DNA from 4 places in the Colwellia sp. BRX8-4 genome. Region 4 is predicted to be linked to each of the others. Evidence: predicted binding sites of a transcription regulator. Region 4 holds the regulator's gene; each other region holds the start of a gene.
What was found. Region 4 encodes sigma-54, which starts transcription at its own class of promoters, with help from an activator protein. Its sites were predicted from a motif close to GTTGGCACGNNNNTNGNNT; they were not measured.
Positions count from the first base shown of each region.

Region 1 (3,998 bases), on a different contig from region 4:
AGTTTTTAAGCTCTGCAGGTGAAATAGCGCTTGTTCATCGTTCCCTAAATGATAATGCGCTAAACTTGCTATTAATTTAGTTTGTGGGTTTACAAGACCTGAGTTAATTGATGTGTTTATATGATTTAGGGCTTTGATAAAGTTTTCTTTTTTTAATTCAATAGTTGCAGCGAGTAAATTTATATATGGCTGCTTCGGATGAATTTTAAGTAAAGCATTGATGTGTTCCCATGCTTTGTCTGTATTTTCTGCTCTAACATAGCTATCAGCTAGTTTTATCACCAACATTGTATGATTAGGTTTATTCGCTATGATATTTTTTAATACTTCGGCGGATTGACTAAATTTATCTTCTGAAAATAAAGCATTTGCAAGAAGCTCACATATTACCCAGCGAGTTGGATATGATTCACAGGCTACTTTTAGTTCTTTTATAGTGTTGTCAATGTTAGCTGGTTTAATATAGCTATTAGCTATAGCTGTGTTCAACATTATTAATTCAGGGTTATTTAAATCGGAAGCTATATCTTTACCTTTTGTTGCAACTTCAAAACTTTTTTGCGAGCTAGTTTGATGTAAGTAGGCTAAAGAAACTACCGGGGCGATATCGGCTTTTTGTCGATTTGTAAGTATAGAGATATTTTGTTCCCAAAAATTGGTAACACCTATATGGTCTTCAATTGCATAAAGTGTAGTAACGTAGAAATAGGATATTTCTTCTATATTAACTCCCAAATCTATGGCTCTGAGGTATTCCTTTTCGGCATCCAGAAAGTTACCTAGTTGATAATGGCTTTTAGCCATCAAAATACGAGCTTCTTTATTATTAGGTTTGTCTCTAATAAAGTTCTTTAGCAGAATAATTACCGCTGGATAATTGTGATTCTTATATTCTTGCTGTGCGTTATTGAGTCTTTCGCTTGAAGATATTTTATTACAGCTTGTTATAAATAAGACCAAGGTAGCAATAAATACACATCTGATTATATTCTTCATTTTAATCCTTTAAATTACTTAAGGTATAATACAGACATAATACATGAAATTATTTAAACGACAATTACAAAAAAGCCAATTGATAATCAACTGGCTTTTTATCAAGTACTTATATTTATAAGAAGTCTAAATTATTAATTAAGACTTGCGTTTTCTTGAAGAAGCTAAACCTAAAAGCCCAAGTCCCAAAATAGCAATTGATGCTGGCTCTGGCACTTTTGCTAAATTTGCCCACGTATAAATAGTTGTGTCTTGACCTTCTGGAGTCCAAAATCTATTATCAGGTACAAGTACTAGGCCTTCAGCATCAGTAGTTGCATATACACTTAACATGTAATCAATTCCAGATATAATTAATGGAATGCCTATAGGAAAACTTGCACCATCAATAGTATAGTCGAAACGATCATCACAGTAAGATACATGTGAATGTCCATCTCCGCCATCAATGCCATCTTCATCGTTATCGCCATCATTAACTAAATTATCACAATAACCTAAATTAAATTGGCCATTAGTGGTCTCAAGAAAATCAATATTGAACTGAGTTGGTACTGTAATCTGTATATCAGCAGGAGAACCGAAAAACATTCCTGTCATATTCAGTTGACCTGAAATAATAGCATTGGCTAAGTATACAGATAGACCACCATTCACTTCATTATTAAAGTGAGTTAAAGTTGACAATAAATAACCAGTATTTAAAAGGTCTATACTTTGAGCTGCCATATCGGTTAGTTCAAGAGAGCTTTGATCTACATTTACTGGCTCTCCCCAAGAAATAGTTGAAGTTGTAGCAGTGTCAACTATCGTAATTGGGTTTCCTGATCCATCGGTCGCTGTAGTGAATCCACCTGTACCTTCAATTGTCATAAATGATGCACTAGCTGTAAAACACATTGTTGATGCAATTAGACTAATTGATAATTTTTTCATTAAGTTCATTTTTACTATCCTTGATGTTATTAAATTCTATTATTAAGCTCTTAAAATATACAATGCACCTCCTGTGCCATGTTTATTTTTTTCTTTTTATACAATGGTTTGTTATTTTCTGTTTTTGCGGGTAGTTCATGATTGTAAAAATATCTGACAGTGTTTCAATGTCTATATATTGTCATAACCGATAAGACTAATATAATCTTGGTAATTTAAATGATAAACAGAATGAACTAGGATTAAGACGGTGAGAAAAATAACTGGCTTAGTCCTTTTTAGTATTTTTACATTTTAACGCTTTCGCCACGGCCAATAGCATAATAAGTAAAACCTCTTTTTTTCATTAAGCTTGGCTCAAATAAGTTCCTACCATCTATAAGCACCTTATTCTTAAGTTGTTGGGCTATCGTGTCAAAATCTGGCGCTTTGAATTGGCTCCATTCAGTACATATAACGAGTGCATCGGCATTTTTTAACGCGCTTTCTTTTGTACCGGCTAAGGTTAAATCATTACGTGTACCATAAATTCGTTGGCATTCTTCCATTGCTTCGGGATCATACGCTTGTACATTTGCATTAGCTTGCCATAGCGCTTCCATTAACTCTCTTGCAGGAGCTTCTCTCATATCATCGGTTTGTGGTTTGAATGACAAACCCCAAATGGCGATGTTTTTTCCAGCTAAGTCTCCAGAGAAGTGATTATGTAAATGTGTAAATAGCTTTTTCTTTTGATGGAAGTTTACCGACTCTACTGCTTCTAATAATACCGGTTTGTAATTTACTTTATTTGCGGTTTGAACTAAGGCTTGAACGTCCTTAGGGAAACAAGAGCCACCATAACCACATCCAGGATAAATAAATTGATAACCTATACGAGCGTCTGATCCTATACCGTGTCGAACTGCTTCTATATCTGCACCCAACAATTCTGCTAAGTTAGACATTTCATTCATGAAACTGATTTTGGTTGCTAGCATACAATTTGCAGCATACTTGGTTAATTCGGCAGAGCGAACATCCATAAATATGATACGTTCATGGTTACGATTGAAGGGTGCGTATAATTCCCTCATTGTTTCTTTTACTTCTTCGCTATCAGTTCCAATAACTATTCTGTCTGGTTTTTTACAGTCGCTTACAGCAGCGCCTTCTTTCAAAAACTCAGGGTTTGACACGACATTAAATTTAAGATCAGTATTTCTTGTTAATAGCACTGCCGTTATTTTAGCTGTTACTTTATCAGCAGTGCCAACAGGCACCGTTGACTTGTTAATAACTATTTTAGCGTCAGTCATATAAGTCGCAATTGTTTCAGCTACGGTTAATACGTATTTTAAATCAGCTGAACCGTCTTCATCGGGAGGTGTTCCTACGGCAATAAATTGTACATCGCCGTGTTCAACTCCTGCTTTTGCATCGGTAGTAAAGTTTAATAATCCACTTTTATAGGTTTCTTCTACTAGCGGTGTTAAGCCTGGCTCATAAATTGGAATTAAACCTTTTTTAAGGTTATCAACTTTAGCTTGGTCAATATCAACACAAACTACATCATGCCCTACGGACGCTAAAACGGCTGCTTGGACTAAGCCAACATAACCAATACCAAATACAGTGACTTTCATTATTTCCCTTTAATCTTATTTTTAAACGTTAAATTAGGCATTATTAACTACGCCTAATGTTTAGTTGTATTTTGAAACGATACCTACTTTACTTATCGTTATTCAATTAATAGTAATTGATTTTGACAATATTTAATTGTTTTATCTAGTCATAATAGAAACAAAATTATTTTTCTACAATTTTTTTGGCCATGTGAAACATTATCCTTGGCATTAAGCCTGCATTACCAAATGGTCGCCACGTTTTCTTGAATTTATTGCGATAAGCATCGAAATGAAGACCGTGGGGTGCAGCGATTATTTCACCACGATTCAGTAATATTTTAAGTGCATAAGTTTCAGCAATACCCGCGCAAAGGTTAACTGCCATAGGTGTAGAAGGGCCGCGTTTTTCTTTAAAGCTTACTTGGCTTTCATCTACTAGGTATGAGCGCTGTAACA
Region 1 is NZ_JACGVS010000013.1:36,295-40,292, forward strand. Features, by position in the region: gene prsT (XrtA/PEP-CTERM system TPR-repeat protein PrsT) at 1-996, opposite strand, end outside; gene H4J56_RS12025 (THxN family PEP-CTERM protein) at 1,135-1,941, opposite strand; gene H4J56_RS12030 (UDP-glucose/GDP-mannose dehydrogenase family protein) at 2,220-3,557, opposite strand; gene H4J56_RS12035 (ThiF family adenylyltransferase) at 3,724-3,998, opposite strand, start outside.
Region 1: H4J56_RS12025 (THxN family PEP-CTERM protein) is a predicted target of sigma-54. The motif match lies at 1,995-2,013, and genes of this name have one in related genera.

Region 2 (3,998 bases), on a different contig from region 4:
GATTATCGCTTATGGTATTGTTCAAGGCTCAACACCTAAATTTTTTATTAAAAATAACCAACATAATATCAAGGGTCATTTGTTATTTACTTGGGGGATGATTTTATCCGGTGTTACCTTGTTGTTAGCACTGTTGATGTTTTATGCGACCAAGCTCAACATCAGTACTGAAATCATTATTATTGCAGGCTTATTTATTTTTGGGGCTGTTTTTGCTATTAATTCTGCGCTACATAGCTATGTGATTGTAGCCATGGCGAAAGAAGATGGCGTTTCTATGGATGTTGGCTTTTATTATATGGCTAATGCCCTGGGAAGGTTATTAGGGACTGTGATGTCAGGTGTTATTTATCAATTTACTAACTTAATTACCTGTTTAATCATTTCCGCTTTGTTTGCTGGACTTTCTGCTTTATTGATTAAACGTATTAGTCTGTCAAACGAATAAGGCGCAAAACAGTGACAACGTTAACGTTACCAGCATGCTGGTAACGTTAACGTTCTATATAGCGATGAAGTTAGTAACGCACCGCTAAATCATTTAATTGGATGTTACCCAGTAATTGCCCGTCAGTAGTCATTGCCTGTGCGCTTTGCTGAGACACTTGGGTTATTTTTACTGTGTAAGGGCTAACGTTAAAACCGGCATAGGTTTTTCCTGAGTCAGTAATGATATTATTTAAGTGTAATAGAGAAAACTCATCACCAACTTTTACGCCATGCCTTTTACCTAAATTAATCGTTAACGAATTACCAGCTATTTGAACTACCTTGCCACGAGTAGGTTGACACATCATATTTTCGTCGATATCAATGATCATATCCCCTAACACTTTTTCAATGGCCATTCCGTATTGGCTTTGCCAAAATACTTCGCTATGAACATCAACTTGCTGACGTTTGCCAAATTCCCATGGGGCAGAACTACGGTACTGCTTAGTGAAGACAGATTCACCATTAGTACCGTTGTAAATATATAGGCTGACACTAAACTGACGGTTAAAAACATCTTCTTGCCAGAACTGCCAACCGTTGGTTGAGTCTTGTGTAAAGCTAATGTCATTAATTTCAGAATACATGACATACTGAGTATCGCTGATATTAGCTAACGACATGGTGAGATTTTTTATTGCTTCAACTTGTAAGCTGTTATTTAATCTTGAGAACTGAGACTTCTCTTTTAATAACAATCGGGTGTCGAGATAAATACCTTGGTTGTTAATTTTATAAGCAAGCTTAGCCATCAATTTATTATCAAGAGCATAAATTTTACCGATACTCGCTTGCTCTCTATGCATTAAGTTACTACGGGTAATTAATAAAGACTTTCGATAATCAGAAGAGAAGCACTGTTTACTTTGTGGGAAGATGTCAGCACGAATGGTTACGGTGACCAAATTGCCCTCATAATTTTCATCAACCAGCTCAAAAGAATTTACGGTACCGCTGGCGCGAATATTTATTTCATTTTGTGTCAATAATCCGTTAACCGTTTTTTGCACACTCGATACGGAAGCTCCGGCAACGAGTAAGGCTTTTTTTAATGCATTCTCTATGGCTAATGTTTTTGCTCGTTCGGCATTGCCCTGCATTATTACTGACTTTCCCTGAGCTTCATACCACTGGGCATCAGCAGAATGAGTGATAAAAAATAAAAGTAGAGCTGATATAAATAAGCGCATATGAAGTCCGTCAGTAAAAAAGGTTTAATATCTACTGTCGAATATGCAGTTTCTATGCCCACTTATTTTAATACGCAAGTAACTTTATAGATTGGCGCGATTTGTGCTTTATTTATATTAGAAACTATTTGATGTCGTTTATCGATATTACTGCAAAACTGATTATTCGCTTTCAGAGCGATCAAGGGGAGCTCAATGAAAAAGTGGCTTATTCCATTATTTATTCCAACGTTGATGTCGTGTTCATCAATGAATATGATGAGTGATGAAGATAATTTTTATAAATCAAAGCAAGAAGTACGAGGTGAAATTGACAGTTTCAATCTACCTCGACATGCGATAGCAGATGTTGTTAAAGGGCTTACTTATCAGATGCTTGAAAGCAGCTCTTTTGTAAACCCTAAAACACCTATCGCGGTAGCTTCTTTTGTCGAATTAGAAAACCTTGAGTCAACTAATTGGCTGGGTAATCAAATATCAGAGAACTTTGTTCATGAATTACAGCGCCATGGTTTAGTTGTTATTGATTTTAAAACGACGGGACATATTCGTGTTACTGCTCAAGGTGATTATGTTTTTAGTCGCGACTGGAAAGAGCTGCCAGAGCGGCAGATTATTGACTATGTTGTAACCGGTACCATGATGGAACAAGAAAATGGTGTGATGATTAATGCTCGGATGATTGGTATGCAATCACGTGTTGTTGTTGCCACGGCACAATCTTTTATCCCAAGCTGGGTAATTGGTGAACAGATTAATCAAGATGAAAGTGTTCGGATAAAAGATGGATTAATCATTCGAAACAGCGTTATGTTAGCAGAAGACGAACGTTCAATTAAAATTGTTAATTAGTTTTTTATATTGATGTAGGACTAACTTTTGGTATTTATGATGAAAAAAATTATTCTTAATATATTAACCGCTGGTAGTTTAGCTTTGTTACTTGCCAGCTGTTCTAGTGTTTATGACAAACACGTACAATGGCAAAGTGTTAAGCCTGAAACCTTCCCTGTGTTACATGCTATTGGCCAAGCGCCGATAAGTTTGCAAAACTCACAACATGAAACGCAGCGTATGTTGATGGCGATTAATGCCTCAAAGCTTGCCGCTTATGCAGAACTTGCAGAACAAGTTTATGGGCAAAAGATAAATGGTGAAATGACCATGTCACAACTGATAATGGGTAAAAATGAAGTGTCAGCGTCAGTTCAAGGTGTCATCCGCGCAGCTAAAGTGATTAAAAGCTATCCTGTTGGCGACAGTTACACCACAGAGTTAAGTTTAGACTTTGAAGATGTTTATAATATTTATTTAGCTTCTTCACCCAAACGTGAAATTAAAGCGGTTACCTATTATTAAGTGTTAACAGCACACCCTTAAAAATCATATTGCAGACTTGCATAAAAATATGCGCCGTTAAAACCGAAAGGAGCTGATCGGCGTGAATATTTGAATACACCTGTGCTATCAACAATGATATTACCTTGTTGATCTTCAATTGTGCCTCCTCGAGAGTTTCCTATACGATTTTTGTCAGGCATAACATCAAATAAATTATGACTACCCACAGTGACCGCAAGATTTTTTGACATTTGATGGCTAACGCTAATATCAGTTAATAGCTCTGCGCCATAAGTTTGTTTACCACCATCGGTTATTGTATATTTACCATAGTGATTGAACAATATATTGATGGTCCAGTGCTGGTTTTTATAAAGGGTGTTTACACTTATTTTATTGCGTGGTTGCCACTCTTCAATGATAGAAATATCTTGCTGTGAAAAAATTTCTTCAACGCTAATGGTATGCAGTGTGCTGTGATCAGGTGTAAATAACTTGGTTACCTCTGTATTGGTAAAGTTTGCCGCTAAGGTGAAGTTAATATCTCCAGAAAAAGCTTGAGTCTGCCAAGTAGCAACAATATCTGTGCCTTGAGTTGCGGTATCTGCACCATTTAAGAAAAACTGTCCTTTGGTAACAGACTCCTCAGTAAAAGCTTGGTCGAGTAGAGGTGATATTCCCATACCCAATTTACTACTAATGACAATACGATTATCAATATCAATCTGATAAAAATCAAAGCTAATATCTACATTTTCAGTAGGGCTATAGATAAAGCCAACACTGAGGTTGTCAGATTCTTCTTCTTTTAAAGAAGGCACCCCGAGTCGAGTGGTCAAAGTACTATCATTTCTGAATGTTTCCACTTCCTCACTCAACAATGAGCCACTTTCGTCAACAATAAACTGTGTACTGATATTATTGAAATACATTTGCTGCATAGAAGGTGCACGAAAACCTGTGCTATAGGCTCCG
Region 2 is NZ_JACGVS010000010.1:102,550-106,547, forward strand. Features, by position in the region: gene arsJ (organoarsenical effux MFS transporter ArsJ) at 1-448, shown strand, start outside; gene H4J56_RS10410 (flagella assembly protein FlgT) at 519-1,682, opposite strand; gene H4J56_RS10415 (FlgO family outer membrane protein) at 1,878-2,534, shown strand; gene H4J56_RS10420 (LPP20 family lipoprotein) at 2,574-3,041, shown strand; gene H4J56_RS10425 (TonB-dependent receptor) at 3,059-3,998, opposite strand, start outside.
Region 2: H4J56_RS10415 (FlgO family outer membrane protein) is a predicted target of sigma-54. The motif match lies at 1,773-1,791, and genes of this name have one in related genera.

Region 3 (3,998 bases), on a different contig from region 4:
GGCAAATTTTTACTTATCTTTAGACATTTTATATTTATATGAAGATAGCGATATTTATCATTGAGATAGAGACTCGGTACCTGACTTGATTTATCGAGTAAAAAATTCCTATACTATTTAAGTCAATTTTATGACGTTACAGTGTCAATTTATTGTTGCTTATTTACTATATCTCGCTAGAATAAAATTATAGATAACAAAAATATGGTTTTTTTAGATATATGCAGGGTCAAAAACATGTACTTGTCGTTGATAACGACATTGCCAGACGCGATCAAATAGCGACCGTATTATCATTTGTCGGTGAACATTTTTATGTGTGTCCTGAAGATGATATTGAGCAGTATTTTAAAGAAACTGATAATATTCTTACGGTGGTTTTGTGTGGCAAGGTCAGTGATTTACTGGTCGATTTTGTTAAAAAACACCCTGAAACACCTTTTATCCTCCATGATGTACTCGACGCGACTTTATTAAGTGGTGCTGTTAATGTTTTAGGCAGTTTAGCTGTGCCTTTAAATTATGCTCAGCTTACCGAGCAAGTACACCACTGTCATCAATACCATAACCAATTACCCTCAAAGCGAAATCACAACGGTCCTAATTTGTTATTCCGCTCTTTGGTGGGCGCCAGTGAACCTATGTTACAAGTGCGCTTTTTAATTGAACAAGTTGCTTGTACGCAAGCGAGTGTCTTGGTTTTAGGTGAATCAGGTACGGGTAAAGAAGTTGTGGCACGTAATATTCATAATTTATCTGACCGCGCTAAGGGGCCTTTTGTTCCGGTTAACTGTGGCGCTATACCCGGTGAATTATTGGAAAGTGAATTATTTGGTCATGAAAAAGGTGCCTTTACGGGCGCTATTTCTACCCGTAAAGGGCGTTTTGAAATGGCTGAGGGTGGCACGTTATTTCTTGATGAAATAGGTGATATGCCTCAACCCATGCAAGTGAAGCTACTTCGTGTTCTGCAAGAACGTACTTTTGAGCGTGTCGGTGGCGCCAAGAGTATTAAAACCAATGTGCGTATTATTGCTGCAACCCATCAGCACTTAGAAGATATGATCACCGCGGGCACATTCCGCGAAGATTTATTCTATCGTCTTAATGTTTTTCCTATTGAAACACCGGCATTACGTGATAGAAAAGAAGATATTCCATTACTGATTAAAGAACTTATTTCTCGTTTTGAAGCAGAGCAAGGACAAAGTGTTCGCTTTACTGAGCAAGCGATTGAATCTTTAAAATTACATGCTTGGGCAGGTAATGTTCGAGAATTATCTAACTTAATTGAACGTATGATCATTATGTTTGCTGAGCAAGTGGTTAATGTCAGTGAATTACCAGCAAAGTATCGTCATATTGATGTTGAAGAGTATCAACCTGAATACCCTGATGAGTTGCAAGAACGTGATGCGATAAATGAGCTATTTTCTGGCTTTGATTATGATGACGAAGAAGATACCAGTAGTTTTGCTGACCAACCAGAAGAAGCATCTGTGGTTGATGTTTTGCCAAACGATGGCTTGAATTTAAAAGAATACTTAGCGGACCTTGAAGTGTCGATGATAAACCAAGCACTTGAGAAAAATGACTGGGTTGTTGCACGCTCGGCAGAATTATTAGGGATGCGTCGAACCACATTAGTTGAAAAAATGCGTAAGTATAACTTACAAAAAAACACTAACTAATATCCTACGTTAACCAAATGTATTGATTGTTATATCCGTTATTACACCAGCCGTTGTACTGGAAAGTATCGCGAGGGTTAGCGTCTTTATCTTTGGTTGAACTGAATATTCTTGGACAGTAAAGCCAAATATTTGACGGCAAGAATTGCTCTAAAAATCGCTTCTAACATCATGTAAATTAATATAAAACCTCTTTGGCATAATTAATGCTTTATTCAGTTGGTATTTTTAAATTGAGTAAAGTATATGGCCGTTGCAGTTTCACATTCATCAGCATCTTCTAAATTGTCTACACCCATTCATTGTGTGGAAGATAATCTGTTTCATAAAGCTAAATTTGCTTTTACTCCGCAGTCATTTGCCCATAGCGATACGTTAGAAAGTGAAGCATACCGTGGCGAGCTATCGTTACTTCGTCAAAAGTCTAATCAACTTGAGCAAATTATTGATGTTATGCCGACCGGGATGATAATGCTTGATGGTAACGGTATTGTTATTAAAACCAATAAAATTGCTAGTTTGTTACTCGATGAACCGATTCTTGGTCAAGCTTGGTTTGATGTTATTAAACGCTCGTTTAAACCTCGTGCCGACGATTGGCATGAAGTGTCATTGAAAGACGGCCGCCGGGTTAAATTAGAAATTACTGCTTTAGGTGATCAACCTGGCCAGTTAATTATGATCACTGATTTGACCGAAACGCGTTTATTACAAGATAAGCTTAGCCATATGCAGCGTTTATCGTCATTAGGTCATTTGGTTTCAAAGCTTGCTCATCAAATTCGCACACCACTTTCTGCCGCTATGTTATATGGCGCAAATTTAAAAAATAAAAAGCTTTCTTCAGACGATCGAAGTAGCTTTCAAGACAAATTAATGGCGCGCTTGCACGACTTAGAACAGCAAGTAAACGATATGTTGTTGTTTTCAAAAAGTGGCAAGCAAAAAGTTGTTGAACCACTTTCAATTAATAAATTGATTACCCATTCAGTTAACGCCGTAGAAGCATTAATTGTTCAGGCCAAAGCGAAAGTAAACATTAAGCTTTGTGATGATGATTGCCAAATCTTAGGTAATAAACGTGCGTTAAGCGGTGCTATTGAAAACTTAATTCACAACAGTTTACAAGTTATTAAGCAGGGTGCGGAGATATCCATTACCACCTACTGCCAAAATGAATACGCTTACATTAGTGTACAAGATAATGGTCAAGGTATTAGTGAAGAGCTTGCCAATAAAATTTTTGAACCTTTTTATACATCAAGGGCACAGGGAACCGGCTTAGGTTTAGCGGTGGTAAAGTCAGTTGCTAAGGCTCATCAAGGCGATGTTCGCTTAGTGAGTAAGCCAGGAGAGGGCGCGCACTTTTGTATTCACTTACCTATTTTAGACACAAACAATGTTAACGGGGAGAACACTAATGAATCAAAGTAAAATATTAGTTGTTGAAGATGATGCAGGATTACGTGAAGCCCTGATGGATACTTTAAAGTTATCAGGTTATCAATGTATTGAAGCTCAATCAGGTGAAGATGCTTTACTCACGCTTAAAGAACAAAGTGTTGATCTCGTCGTTAGTGACGTGCAAATGGATGGTATGTCGGGCTTAACACTACTCAATAGTATTAAAAGAAATTGGCCAAATTTACCTGTGCTGATAATGACGGCATACGGTACGATTCATGATGCTGTTCAAGCGATGCGTGATGGCGCCTGTAATTATATGGCAAAACCTTTCGCGCCAGAAGTGCTACTTAATATGGTTAACCAATATGTGCCATTGAATGTGACTAGTCGGCATGAACCTGTGGTTGCTGACGCACAAAGTATTGAACTATTAGCGTTAGCAAAGAAAGTCGCGACCACAGATGCTTCTGTTATGGTGCTCGGCCCCAGTGGCTCTGGTAAGGAAGTATTAGCACAATACGTTCATTATCATTCGAACCGAAGTGATAAGCCCTTTGTTGCCATAAACTGTGCTGCAATTCCAGAGAATATGCTGGAAGCGACTTTATTTGGTTATGAAAAAGGTGCCTTTACCGGAGCCATTCAAGCGTGCCCAGGTAAATTTGAACAAGCACAGGGCGGTACTATTTTATTAGACGAGATCACTGAAATGGATCTTGGCTTACAAGCAAAAATTTTACGGGTCTTACAAGAGCGAGAAGTTGAACGCTTAGGAGGTCGAAAAACCATTAAGCTTGATGTTCGTGTTATCGCAACCAGCAATCGTGATTTAAGAGTGGCTGTAAAAGATGGCATCTTCCGTGAAGATCTCTACTATCGTTTAAATGTCTTTCCATTAAC
Region 3 is NZ_JACGVS010000002.1:271,349-275,346, forward strand. Features, by position in the region: gene H4J56_RS03010 (sigma-54 dependent transcriptional regulator) at 222-1,691, shown strand; gene H4J56_RS03015 (PAS domain-containing sensor histidine kinase) at 1,938-3,125, shown strand; gene H4J56_RS03020 (sigma-54 dependent transcriptional regulator) at 3,112-3,998, shown strand, end outside.
Region 3: H4J56_RS03015 (PAS domain-containing sensor histidine kinase) is a predicted target of sigma-54. The motif match lies at 1,885-1,903, and genes of this name have one in related genera.

Region 4 (3,998 bases):
GTGGTACACCGTGTTTAAAGCCAAAAGATTCAAACACCACCACCATAGATGCCGAGGTTTTGCCTAAAATTCGCTCACGCACTAAATCAGATAATTGATGAGGTGATAACTGACTGGTATTAATATACAAACCCGCACGCGTGGAAATAGGTTCAAGCAGCTTTTTCTCTAAAGAGATGGCTTGGTCAAGTGGGATATTTTGTTTAATCAAAGGATGTAAACGACGCGTTTCACTAAAACGTCGAATAAGATCAGAGTCATCAGCATCTAAATACAGAATATCGAGTTTTACCGTTTTTGGTAGATAATCTAATATTTCTGAAACGTCATTAGGGTCATTGGGTAAGTTACGTACATCTAAACTAACCGCTACTTTGTCGTAATCATTAATAACGGTATGTGCTAATGCAGGCAATAAATTCACCGGAATATTATCGACACAGTAGTAGCCTAAATCTTCGAGTACACGTAAGGCGACACTTTTACCTGACCCTGAGCGACCACTGACTATCAAGAGTTTCATTTGAGTTTTCCTGGATTATTATTAGATTTTATTAACGTTTAGCATGCTTTATTAAAGTAAAAAGCTCTTGCGAATTTTGGCATTTTCTTACTTGCTTTGCGAATTGTTTAGTACTAAATATTTGCGCGATACTTTGTAAGGTATCTAAATGTTGTTGGCAGTTTTCTTCGGGGACAAATAACGCAATAATAATATCGACAGCACGGTTGTCTATCGCATCAAATTCAACGGCTTGTTCACTGGTCAGCAATACAGCAATAACTTGTGACGTATTAGTTAATCGACCATGAGGAATCGCAATGCCATTCCCTATGCCGGTAGAGCCAACTTTTTCACGCGCCATTAAGCTTTCGAATAATTGATGAGTATCAATATTATCGAATTTTTTTGCCGCAGTTTCGCTAATTATTTCAAGGAGTTTTTTTTTGCTTGTACCCTTAATCGCACACAGGGTGCAATCAAGGGTAAGGATATCTTGCAACTTCATTATACTACTTAGATTCTTTGGTGAGTGAACAGGCGATAAACAGCATTAATGCTGATTCGTTTTACCTTTGTACTTCAATATTTGCCGGTCAAGCTTAACAACAAGACTATCAATAGAGGCATACATGTCAGCATTTTCAGCTTTTGCATGTAAATCAGAGCCACTAACGTGAACAGTCGCTTCAGCAATTTGATTTGATTTTTCAACGGTGAGAACAACATGAACATTATTGATATGATCAAAATGTCGGTTTAATTTTGCCATCTTAGTCGTGACGTTTTCTCGTAAAGCTTCGGTAATGTCAACATGGTGGCCAGAAAGATTAATTTGCATAAGCTTAATTCCTCATCTTTTCGTTAAAGTAAACTTTTTCGTTGGTTAGAAGGTGGAATAGAAAGTGACTCTCGATATTTTGCTATGGTACGTCGAGCTACATTTATCCCTTGATCGGCTAATAAATCAGCCATTTTACTATCACTAAGTGGTTTTGCTGGGATTTCGGCAGCAACAAATTTTTTGATTAATGCACGAATAGCTGTTGATGAACATTCGCCACCGCTTTCGGTGCCAACATGGCTTGAGAAGAAAAACTTCAGTTCGAAAATTCCACGTGGCGTATGCATATACTTTTGTGTCGTCACTCGTGAAATGGTTGATTCATGCATATCGACAGCTTCGGCAATATCATTTAAAACCATTGGACGCATGGCTTCATTACCATGTTCAAAAAAGCCAATTTGACGTTGTACAATACAGTTTGACACTTTTAATAAGGTATCATTACGGCTTTCTAAGCTTTTAATAAACCATTTAGCTTCTTGTAAATTTGAGCGAATAAATTGTGTGTCCGCTGTCGACTTCATCGAACGTGACATCGAAGCATATTGCTGATTCACCGAAAGTTTTGGCGCAGTATCAGGGTTTAATTCGACCACCCAACGGCCATTTTTCTTTTCAACAGACACATCAGGAATAACATACTGATCGTCACTCTTCATCACACTATCGCCGGGTCTAGGATCAAGTGATTGAATAAGACGCACCACTTCGCGCAGTTGCTCTTCTTTCAGTCGAGTTTTACGCATTAATGTACGATAGTCTCGGCTACCCAGCAGATTAATATGGTCACGCAAAACTAACTTACTTTCTGCTAACCAAGGTGTAGCGGGGTCAAATTGATTAAGTTGAATGATTAAACATTCTGAAATAGAACGAGCAGCGACACCGACAGGATCAAAGAGGTTAATACGTTTTAGTACCACCTCAATTTCATCAAGCTCTACTCCTTCAATGGCAACACTTTCTAAAATGTCTTCACTAGATACCGTTAAGTAACCGGCGTCATCAACAGCATCAATAATTGCTGTCGCTATAGCGCGGTCTGTTTCGGTAAAAGGGCTTAATTCCATTTGCCAGCGCAAATGATCTTGAATGGAGTCTTGAGTCTCGCCTTGGTAAGTATAATCTTCTGAAGCTGGGCCTGAGCTTGAACTTGCTGCACCGGCCGTGTAGTTATCATCCCAAGTGGTATCCATGTTTAATTCTTCAGGGATATCGTTCTTGTCCATGGCTTCAGTGGTGGTGATTTCATCAATGGTAGGCGTAGCGTCTTCGCTACCATCAGAAGCAGGGGCTTCTTTAACATCACCAGTACCGGCAGTGTGAGCTTCTTCAAGGTTGTCAGTACTTTTATCTTCGGGATTATTTGAAGACTCATCCATTTCTAATAATGGATTACTTTCTAAGGCTTCCTGAATTTCTTGTTGAAGCTCTAACGTAGACAGTTGCAGCAATTTGATTGCTTGCTGCAATTGTGGCGTCATGGTTAATTGTTGTCCTATGCGGAGTTGTAGAGTAGGGCGCATTTAGGTCATTAACTTCCTATTATTTTTAATGGGATATTTTCGTTTTTTTCATACGAAGATACTATTCATTTACTGACTACTATAGCGTGAATTGTTCACCAAGGTATACATCTCTTACGTGTTGATTTGCAAGAATTTGATCTGCAGTACCTTCTGCAATAAGTTCACCATGACTAACAATATACGCATGTTCACATACATCGAGAGTTTCACGTACATTGTGATCAGTGATCAACACACCAATGCCACGTTCTTTTAAGTGTAGAATAATTTTTTTAATATCACCTACTGAAATTGGGTCAACACCAGCAAAAGGTTCATCTAATAAAATAAATTTTGGTTCAGCAGCTAATGCGCGAGCAATTTCTACTCGGCGGCGTTCACCACCAGATAAGCTCATGCCTAAATTATCTTTGATATGACCTATGTTGAATTCTTCAACAAGATGTTCTAATTTCTCTTCACGTTCAGCATCTGATAATTCTTTTCGTGTTTGTAAAATAGCCATAATATTGTCGTAAACACTGAGTTTTCGAAAAATAGAGGCTTCTTGTGGTAAATATCCGATGCCTTTTCTCGCACGCTCATGCATAGGCGCTAACGTCAGGTTTTCGTCATTTAAGATAATATCGCCACTATCACTTTCAACTAAACCCACAATCATATAAAAAGAAGTTGTTTTTCCGGCACCATTTGGGCCTAGTAAACCGACTATTTGTCCTGCTGAAACTTGCATACTGACATTTTTAACCACTTTTCTGCCTTTATAGGCTTTGGCAAGGCCTTTTGCCATTAGGGTGCTAGTGCTCATAAATTAATTTTTTCCTGAGTTTTCGCGTCTGTGGTTGTCGCTTTAATTTTTTCTTTCGGCTGAAAAATCGTTTTAGTGCGTTCGTTAGATTTACTTTCAGCATTAACATACTGAGTGGCAATATTGTAAGTAATTCTACTGCCACTAACCTCACTACCTTCTTGCTGTAATAACGCATTTCCTGAAATTATCACTAAATTATTTGCGGGCTCATATCTTATTTCGTCTGCTTGTAAGCTAAGAGGAGTACCATCGGCTAAGGTTTGTTTAAAGGTTGCTGGCTTCCCTTTAGCGATATAGGTTTTTTCTTCA
Region 4 is NZ_JACGVS010000005.1:42,213-46,210, reverse strand. Features, by position in the region: gene rapZ (RNase adapter RapZ) at 1-523, opposite strand, end outside; gene ptsN (PTS IIA-like nitrogen regulatory protein PtsN) at 555-1,010, opposite strand; gene hpf (ribosome hibernation promoting factor) at 1,056-1,343, opposite strand; gene H4J56_RS06065 (RNA polymerase factor sigma-54) at 1,367-2,875, opposite strand; gene lptB (LPS export ABC transporter ATP-binding protein) at 2,955-3,686, opposite strand; gene lptA (lipopolysaccharide transport periplasmic protein LptA) at 3,683-3,998, opposite strand, start outside.